Regions from separate parts of the Streptomyces sp. NPDC093586 genome, predicted to be linked through region 1. Evidence: riboswitches for the same ligand, from Rfam matches in the RefSeq annotation. Region 1 holds a riboswitch; the other holds the start of a gene.

Region 1 (4,402 bases):
ATCGACCCCGAGCAGACGCTCGCCTGGATCGAGAAGTACTTCGGCTCCATCCCGTCGCACGACGGCAAGCCCGCCCCCCGGGACGGCTCGCTGCCCGACGTCATGGGCGAGCAGTTGCGCGAGGTCGTCGAGGAGGAGGTCCCGGCGCGCGCCCTGATGGCGGCCTACCGCCTGCCGGAGGACGGCACGCGCGCGTGCGACGCGGCCGACCTGGCCCTGACCGTCCTGGGCGGCGGCGAGTCGTCCCGCCTGTACAACCGGCTGGTGCGGCGCGACCGCACGGCCGTGGCCGCCGGCTTCGGTCTGCTGCGGCTCGCCGGGGCGCCCTCCCTGGGCTGGCTGGACGTGAAGACGTCCGGCGACGTGGAGGTGCCCGTCATCGAGACGGCCATCGACGAGGAGCTCGCCCGGTTCGCCGAGGAGGGCCCCACGGCCGAGGAGATGGAGCGCGCCCAGGCCCAGCTGGAGCGCGAGTGGCTCGACCGGCTCGGCACGGTCGCCGGCCGCGCCGACGAACTGTGCCGCTACGCCGTCCTGTTCGGCGACCCGCAGCTCGCCCTCACCGCCGTGCAGCGGGTGCTGGAGGTGACGGCCGAGGAGGTCCAGGAGGTCGCCAAGGCCCGCCTGCGCCCCGACAACCGCGCGGTGCTCGTCTACGAGCCGACCGCCCCCGCCGACGAGAACGACGCCACCGACGAGAACGAGGAGGCGGCCAAGTGACCGAGCTCGCCACCATGGAATTCCACTCCCAGCCACAGGCCGGCGAGCCCAAGCCGTGGGCGTTCCCGGCCCCCGAGCGCGGCAGCCTCGACAACGGCCTCACCGTGCTGCGCTGCCACCGCCCCGGCCAGCAGGTCGTCGCCGTCGAGGTCTCGCTGAACGCGCCCCTGGACGCCGAGCCCGCCGGTCTGGACGGCGTCGCCACGATCATGGCGCGCGCGTTCTCCGAGGGCACCGACAAGCACTCCGCCGAGGAGTTCGCCGCCGAACTGGAGCGCTGCGGCGCCACCCTCGACGCGCACGCGGACCACCCCGGCGTCCGGCTGAGCCTGGAGGTGCCCGTCTCGCGCCTCGCCAAGGCCCTGGGCCTGGTCGCCGACGCCCTCAGGGCGCCCGCGTTCGCCGACAGCGAGGTCGAGCGGCTGGTGCGCAACCGGCTCGACGAGATCCCGCACGAGCTGGCCAACCCCTCCCGGCGCGCCGCCAAGGAGCTGTCCAAGGAGCTGTTCCCGGCCGACTCGCGCATGTCGCGCCCGCGTCAGGGCACCGAGGAGACGGTCGCGAACATCGACGCGGCGGCCGTCCGCGCCTTCTACGAGAAGCACGTCCGCCCCGCCACGGCCACCGCGGTCATCGTCGGCGACCTCACCGGCGTCGACCTCGACGCGCTGCTCGGCGACACCCTCGGCGCGTGGACCGGCTCCGCCGCCGAACCGCGCCCCGTGCCGCCGGTGACCGCCGACGACACGGGCCGGGTCGTCATCGTGGACCGCCCCGGTGCCGTCCAGACGCAGCTGCTGATCGGCCGCACCGGGCCCGACCGGCACGACCGCGTGTGGCCCGCGCAGGTCCTCGGCACGTACTGCCTCGGTGGCACCCTCACCTCGCGCCTGGACCGCGTCCTGCGCGAGGAGAAGGGCTATACCTACGGCGTCCGGGCCTTCGGGCAGGTCCTGCGCTCCGCGCCCGACGGCACGGGTGCCTCGATGCTCGCCATCAGCGGCTCCGTCGACACGCCCAACACCGGCCCGGCGCTGCAGGACCTGTGGACGGTGCTGCGCACGCTCGCCGAGGGCGGGCTCACCGACGCCGAACGCGACGTCGCCGTGCAGAACCTGGTGGGCGTGGCGCCGCTGAAGTACGAGACGGCGGCGGCCGTCGCGAGCACGCTCGCCGACCAGGTCGAGCAGTACCTGCCCGACGACTACCAGGCCACGCTGTACCGCCAACTCGCCGCCACCGGAACCGTGGAGGCCACCGCGGCGGTCGTGAGCGCCTTCCCGGTGGACCGTCTGGTGACGGTCCTCGTCGGTGACGCGGCGCAGATCAAGGAGCCGGTCGAGGCCCTCGGCATCGGCGAAGTCACCGTGGTGGCCGCCGAGTAGCGGCACGCGCGCCCGACGGCCCCGGCGACCCGAGTGTCACCGGGGCCGCCTTTTGTCCGGATTGGGGGAGAGGCTGCCCGTCTGCCCTGTGGCGTGCGCTACAAAAACCCTGTTGCGTTTGAGGATCGAAGACAACCGCGTTTAGCGTCGTCCGGGCTGTTCGTCAGGCAGTGCGCCGCACCCGCGGCACCGGACAGTCATCGCCGAGTCCCCGTACGGCGCGAGCCAGGGGAGCCGGGGACCCATCGCAGTCCCTGGGGTGAATCGGACGCCCGCGCTTCGGCGAGGGGGTCCGTAGGAGACCTTCCTGCTCCGAACCCGTCAGCTAACCCGGTAGGCGAGAGGGAAGGAAAGGACCAGCCTCTACATGGCGTTCACGCGCGCCACCGGGAAGCACCGCCGCCCCGGCCGCATGCACCGCACCACCGCCCGCGCGGCGGGCGTCGCGGCCCTCGCCACCACCGGCGTCGTCGGCACCCTCGCGGCCCCGGCCCTCGCCGCCGAGCCCGAGGTCGAGCAGAGCGGACTCACCCCGGTCGTCACCATCGGCGACTCCGTCGCCGACGAGATCGACGCCCAGGCCGCCGCGCAGAAGCAGGCCGCCCTGGACGCCGCCGCCCGCGAGGCGGCGATGGAGGCCGCGCGCGAGCGGGCCGCCGAGGCCGCGAAGGAAGCGCGCGAGGCCAAGGAGCGCGCCGCGCGCGAGGCGGAGCGCGAGCGCCTCAACACCTTCGTCGCGCCGATCACCGGCTCCTACGTGTCCACGGCCTACCGGGCCGGCAGCTCCCTGTGGTCCTCCGGCAGCCACACCGGCATCGACTTCCACGCCTCCACCGGCACCCCGGTGCACGCGGTCGGCGTCGGCACCGTCGTCGAGGCCGGCTGGGGCGGCGCGTACGGCAACCAGGTCGTGATCAGGATGCACGACGGCACGTACACCCAGTACGGGCACCTGTCGTCCATCGGCGTCTCGGTCGGCCAGTCGGTCGGCGCCGGCCAGCGGATCGGCCTCTCCGGCGCCACCGGCAACGTCACCGGACCGCACCTGCACTTCGAAGCCCGCACGAGCCCGGAGTACGGCTCGGACATGGACCCCGTCGCCTACCTCCGCTCCCACGGCGTGGACGTCTGACGACGGACGGCACGGCACCCCCGAAGGCCCAGGCTCCCGAAGCCTGGGCCTTCCGGTTTTCCCACCCATTTCCGGCTCCGTCGCCGGCCGGTGTTTCCGGCTCCTTTTCCGGCCCGCGAATGTCCAAAAAATATCCCTGGATTCCCGCACCCCGTCCGAAAGCGCGGCGCATTGGCCTAGAGTCACGGAACACGCGTCCATCGTCGACGTTTCACGGGGATCAGGGCGGAGGTCGGACATGCGTATTCCGGCGCACTCGGTGTGCACGGCGATCCGGGACGACATCGTCGCCGGTGTCCACGGGCGCGGCAGCCGCCTCACGGAGGAACTGCTCGCCCGCCGCTACGGCGTCTCCCGCGTCCCCGTCCGCGAGGCGCTGCGCACCCTGGAGGCCGAGGGCTTCGTCGTGACCCGGCGGCACGCGGGCGCGTGCGTCGCGGAGCCCACCGAACAGGAGGCCGCCGACCTGCTGGAGACCCGCACGCTCCTGGAGCCCCTCGGCGCCTCCCGCGCGGCCCGGCGCCGCACCGAGGCCCACCTCAAGGTGTTGCGCGGCCTGGTCAGGCTGGGCCGGGAACGCTCCCGGCAGGGCCACGGCGAGGATCTGCGCGCACTGGACGGCTGGTTCCACGAGACCCTCGCGCAGGCCGCCGGCAGCCCCTCCCTCACGGCGATGCTGACCCAGCTGCGCCGCAAGATCGCCTGGATGTACCTCGTGGACGCGCCACCCGGTGCGGTGGAGCGCTGGGCCGAGTACGGCGCGGTCGTCGACGCGGTGGCGCGGGGCGACGGCGACCGCGCGCGGGCGCTCATGGCGCTGCACGCCGAACGGTCGGCCGCGGCGCACCGGCTGCGCTTCTCCTCCGGCGACGGCCCGGACGGTGTGAGGAATGCGCAACGTCCCGCAAACATGCCGAGCCCGCGGCATTAACACGGGTGCCGTATACAAAAGAGGGGTAATTCGGAGGGCTGTTTTCTGCTGCCCGGAAAAGAGGCAGGAAAAGGCCCGCCCGGCAGTCCGGGCGGGCCTTTCGGCGGCCGTCACGTCAGACGGTCTCGGGAAGCTCCTCGAGACCCTCGGCGACCAGCTTCGCCAGCCGGTCCAGGGCGGCGTCCGCGCCCTCGGCGTCGGAGGCCAGGACGATCTCCTCGCCGCCCTGGGCGC
Region 2 (4,402 bases), on a different contig from region 1:
CGATCGTGGCGGCCGCCACGCCCATCACCGCGACCGGGACGACGTACCGCGCGGCCCTGCGCCGTCCGGCACGCGGCTCCTCGCCGTCCCCGGCGGTCGTGTTGTCGTCGGAATCGATCGGTGCCATGTGTGCCCTACCTCCGTCGTCGGCGGCGGCTGTCTCGCGACCTCGCACGTGTTCACCCGTGAGCCGCCATTCTCACCCGAATCGGTGAGGAGTGGTGTTTTTCCGTGTGACCATCTGACCAAATCGGCCACGAGGAAGCGTCAGACCGCGGGCTCAACTCCGCGTACTCCTGCGGGATGACACGGAAGGGCGGATCCTCCACCGACCGGTGGGGGCGTCCCCGACCGGTGGGGGCGTCCCCGACCGGTGGGGGCGGGGCGCGTCGCGCCGGGAGAGCGCGGTGGCGGCCGGGAGGTCAGCCGGCTCGGTGCACCACCGCGTCGCACAGCTCGATCAGCGCGGCCTTCGCGTCGCACTCCCGCAGCGGGGCCAGCGCCGACCGGGCGTCCTTCGCGTACCGGACGGTGTCCCGCCGCGCCTGTTCGAGCGCGGGGTGGGCGCGCAGCAGGCGCAGGGCCTCGGCATGCCGCGCGTCGTCGCTCAGGTCGGAGTCCAGCAGCTCGCACAGGGCGATGTCCTCGGCGAGCCCCAGCCGGGCCGCCCGTTCGCGCAGCCGCAGCACCGGGAGGGTCGGGATGCCCTCGCGCAGGTCCGTGCCGGGCGTCTTGCCCGACTCGTGGGAGTCGGAGGCGATGTCCAGGACGTCGTCCGCGAGCTGGAAGGCGACGCCGAGCCGCTCGCCGTACTGGGTCAGCACGTCGACGACCGTGTCGTCGGCGCCGGACATCATCGCGCCGAACCGGCAGGAGACCGCCACCAGCGATCCCGTCTTGCCGCCCAGCACGTCCAGGTAGTGGTCGACCGGGTCCCGTCCGTCCTGGGGCCCCGCCGTCTCCAGGATCTGGCCGGTGACGAGCCGCTCGAACGCGAGGGCCTGCACCCGGACCGCCTCGGGCCCGAGGTCGGCGAGGATCTGGGAGGCGCGGGCGAACAGGAAGTCGCCGGTGAGGACCGCGACCGAGTTGCCCCAGCGGGTGTTGGCGCTGGGCACGCCGCGGCGCACGGCGGCCTCGTCCATCACGTCGTCGTGGTAGAGCGTGGCGAGGTGGGTCAGCTCCACGACCACGGCCGAGGGCACGATGCCGGGCGCGTAGGGGTCGCCGAACCGGGAGGCGAGCATCACCAGCAGCGGCCGGAACCGCTTGCCGCCGGCCCGCACCAGGTGCTGGGCGGCCTCCGTGATGAAGGGCACCTCACTCTTGGTTGCCTCAAGCAACCCTTCCTCGACGGCCGCCAGTCCGGTCTGGACATCGGCTTCCAGTGCCTGGTCCCGCACGCTCAGCCCGAACGGCCCGACGACGGTCACGAGGGGTCTCCTGTCTGCTGGTGTCTACTGGCGATTACCTGGTTTGTCGATAGGTCGCTGCCACCACTCGAGTCAGCGTATCCGGTCACGTTTCGATCACCGCTAGCGCCCACCGTTACAGGCCGGTCGGTATCGGATCATGCACGGTATGTTTTTGATCAAGTGATATGAGCAGATATCGGCCGACATCGCCGGAGAGGCGCGGCGCGGAGCACGGCACACCGGAAGCCACCACCGAAGATCCCACCACCCCTCCCGACGGACCGCACCCCGAGAGCGTCACCCGTTCGCCACCCGCACCCGCGACCCCGGACGGATGCCCGCACACCCCGGACGGATGCCCGCGCGACACGAGGAAACACCGGGGCGCCCCGCCGACGGAGGGGCGTACCCCCGCTGCCGCGCGCGTCCGGCCGGGCACCCGGTCGGCCCCCCAGCCACCCCCCGGTCGGGCCCCCGCACCGAAGCGACCCCCACCAGGGGGCGATTGACCACCAGTTGACTCTAATGCCCGATTTGCCGCTCTTGTTGAGGCCAGTGAGTTGGCTCACGCCACCGCGCCCGCCCGCACCCCCGCCGCGAACCCCCTCACCCCTTTGCCCCGTAGGCGAGTTGAGCCTTGGCAGTAGCAAAGGATCAAGCACCCCAAATGCCTCAGATCAAGGTCAACAGGCACGTCGGGTGATTCCTGCACTTGTTCCGGACATGTGCTCTCGCATACGTTCCCGGCCTGTCAGGCGGACGCCGAATCCTGCCACCGCCCCGACACACAGTCATCCACCGACACACTCGCAGGCAGGAGCGGGGGACCCAAGGTAAGTCGCCGCGCCGGACACCACCGGAGCGGCTCGGGGTGAAGCCGTGCCCGTCAGGGCGCGGCCGGGCACCTCCCCGCCCGAACCCGACAGCTCACCTCGCAGGCGTATGGAGAGGGACACACACATGCCTGCCAACGGTCAGAACCGTCACGCCCGAACCGGCCGCCTCGCCCGCAAGCTCGCCGTCGCCGGCACCGGCGTCGCCGTGCTCGCCCTGCCGCTCGTCGGCGCCGCCACCGCGTCCGCCGCCACCCCGGCCACCACGGCCGCCGCCGCCACGGCGACGGTGTACCCGAACAACCTCGACGGCTGGATCCGCGAGTCGCTGGACATCATGGCGCAGCACGGGATCCCCGGGACCTACGACGGCATCCACCGCAACGTCATGCGGGAGTCGTCCGGCAACCCGTTCGCCATCAACAACTGGGACGTCAACGCCGTCAACGGCACCCCGTCCAAGGGCCTGCTCCAGGTGATCGACCCGACCTTCCGGGCGTACCACGTCGCCGGCACCTCCTGGGACTCGTACGACCCGGTCGCCAACATCACCGCCGCCTGCAACTACGCGGCCCACCGGTACGGCTCCATCGACAACGTCTTCAGCGCGTACTGAGCCGCCCGCGCACCGCGACACAACCGGACGAACCGAGCCGTACCGATACGCACCCGGTGCGTCAGGAGGCTCCGAAGATCCGCTCGAGGACGACGGCCACGCCGTCGTCCTCGTTCGTCGTGGTGACCTCGTCCGCGACCGCCTTGAGTTCGGGGTGGGCGCCCGCCATGGCGACCCCGCGGGCCGCCCAGTGGAACATGGGGATGTCGTTGGGCATGTCCCCGAAGGCGATCGTCCGCCGCCGGCTCAGCCCCAGACGCTCGGCGGCGAGCGCCAGACCGGTCGCCTTGGTCACCCCGCACGGCTGGAGCTCCACCGTCCCCGGCCCCGACATCGTGACCGTCGCGAGGGAACCCACCACCGCGCGCGCCGTCGCCGCCAACTCGTCGTCGGACAGGTCGGGGTGGCGCAGCAGCACCTTGCTGATCGGCGCGCTCCACAGCTCGTCGCGCCGCTCGACCCGCACCGCGGGCAGGGTCGGGTGGGGCATCAGATAGCCCGGTTCGATGAGCGTCAGCCCGTCGACGCCGTCCTGGTCGACCGCGGCGTACACCTCCCCCACCTCGGCCTCGATCTTGCCGAGCGCGGTCTCCGCCAGCTCCCGGTCCAGGGTGACCGACCACAGCATCCGGTGCGCGTCGGCGTCGTACACCTGCGCGCCCTGCCCGCACACCGCGAGCCCCGTGCAGCCGAGGCCGTCGAGCAGGGAGCGCACCCTCGGTGCCGGGCGCCCCGTCACCACCAGGTGCCGCGCCCCCGCCCGGGCCACCCGCGCCAGCGCGGCCAGCGACCGGTCGGAGACGGTGTCGTCGCCGCGCAGCAGCGTTCCGTCGAGGTCGGTGGCGACGAGGGCATATGCGGTGCGGTCCATGATCAGAGAATACGGACACCGCACCTGCCCGACCCACCCACGACCGGTTGCGCACGAGGACGTTCGCAGGTGTCCGAAACCTGACGCAACACCGTCTGAAGGCGGTTAAAGGCCTGTGCACCAGTTGGCAACAACATGCTCTGCCTTCTACCCTCCGGGCGGCCCCGGGGGTACCTTCCTGTTGTCCAGGGGGGACTTGATCGGGGGGTCGGGTTGAGCAGCGGACGTGTACGCGTGCTGAGGCCGGAGGAGCTGGGCGAGGGGGAACGGGAGCGCTGGCGCGAGCTGCGCGCCGGGGCGACGGCGCCCCGCAATCCCTTCATGGAGCCGGAGTTCACCGACGTCGTGGGCCGGGTACGGCCCGGGGCGCGGGTGGCGGTGCTGTACGAGGGCGGTGAGGCCGCCGGTTTCCTGCCGCACGAGCGCGGGCCGCTGGGCCAGGGCCGGGCGATCGGGCTCGGGGTCTCGGACTGCCAGGGCGCGGTGCTGCGGCCGGGCCTCCTCCCGGACACCCGCCGACTGCTGCGGGCCTGCTCCCTGTCGAGCCTCGCCTTCGACAACCTGGAGGCCGAGCAGGGCCTGTTCGTGCCGTACGCCGCCGAGGAGCACGCCACCTACGTCATCGACGTGGAGAAGGGGTACGAGGCGTACGAGAGCGTGCTGCGCA

The links. A riboswitch is a leader RNA that binds a small molecule or an ion and turns the genes downstream of it on or off. The one in region 1 is predicted to bind cyclic di-AMP.
Region 2: linked by a shared signal. The riboswitch ahead of ACIRFH_RS03465 (transglycosylase SLT domain-containing protein) and the one ahead of ACIRFH_RS19190 (M23 family metallopeptidase) in region 1 are both predicted to bind cyclic di-AMP.

Annotation. Positions count from the first base shown of each region.
Region 1 covers NZ_JBIWJA010000017.1:14,819-19,220, forward strand. Annotated here, with positions in the region: gene ACIRFH_RS19180 (M16 family metallopeptidase) at 1-720, shown strand, start outside; gene ACIRFH_RS19185 (M16 family metallopeptidase) at 717-2,105, shown strand; cyclic di-AMP (ydaO/yuaA leader) riboswitch at 2,297-2,460, shown strand; gene ACIRFH_RS19190 (M23 family metallopeptidase) at 2,473-3,237, shown strand; gene ACIRFH_RS19195 (GntR family transcriptional regulator) at 3,476-4,168, shown strand; gene ACIRFH_RS19200 (HPr family phosphocarrier protein) at 4,284-4,402, opposite strand, start outside.
Region 2 covers NZ_JBIWJA010000002.1:270,358-274,759, forward strand. Annotated here, with positions in the region: gene ACIRFH_RS03455 (outer membrane lipoprotein carrier protein LolA) at 1-127, opposite strand, end outside; gene ACIRFH_RS03460 (polyprenyl synthetase family protein) at 423-1,433, opposite strand; cyclic di-AMP (ydaO/yuaA leader) riboswitch at 2,202-2,370, shown strand; gene ACIRFH_RS03465 (transglycosylase SLT domain-containing protein) at 2,376-2,864, shown strand; gene ACIRFH_RS03470 (HAD family hydrolase) at 2,926-3,735, opposite strand; gene ACIRFH_RS03475 (GNAT family N-acetyltransferase) at 3,949-4,402, shown strand, end outside.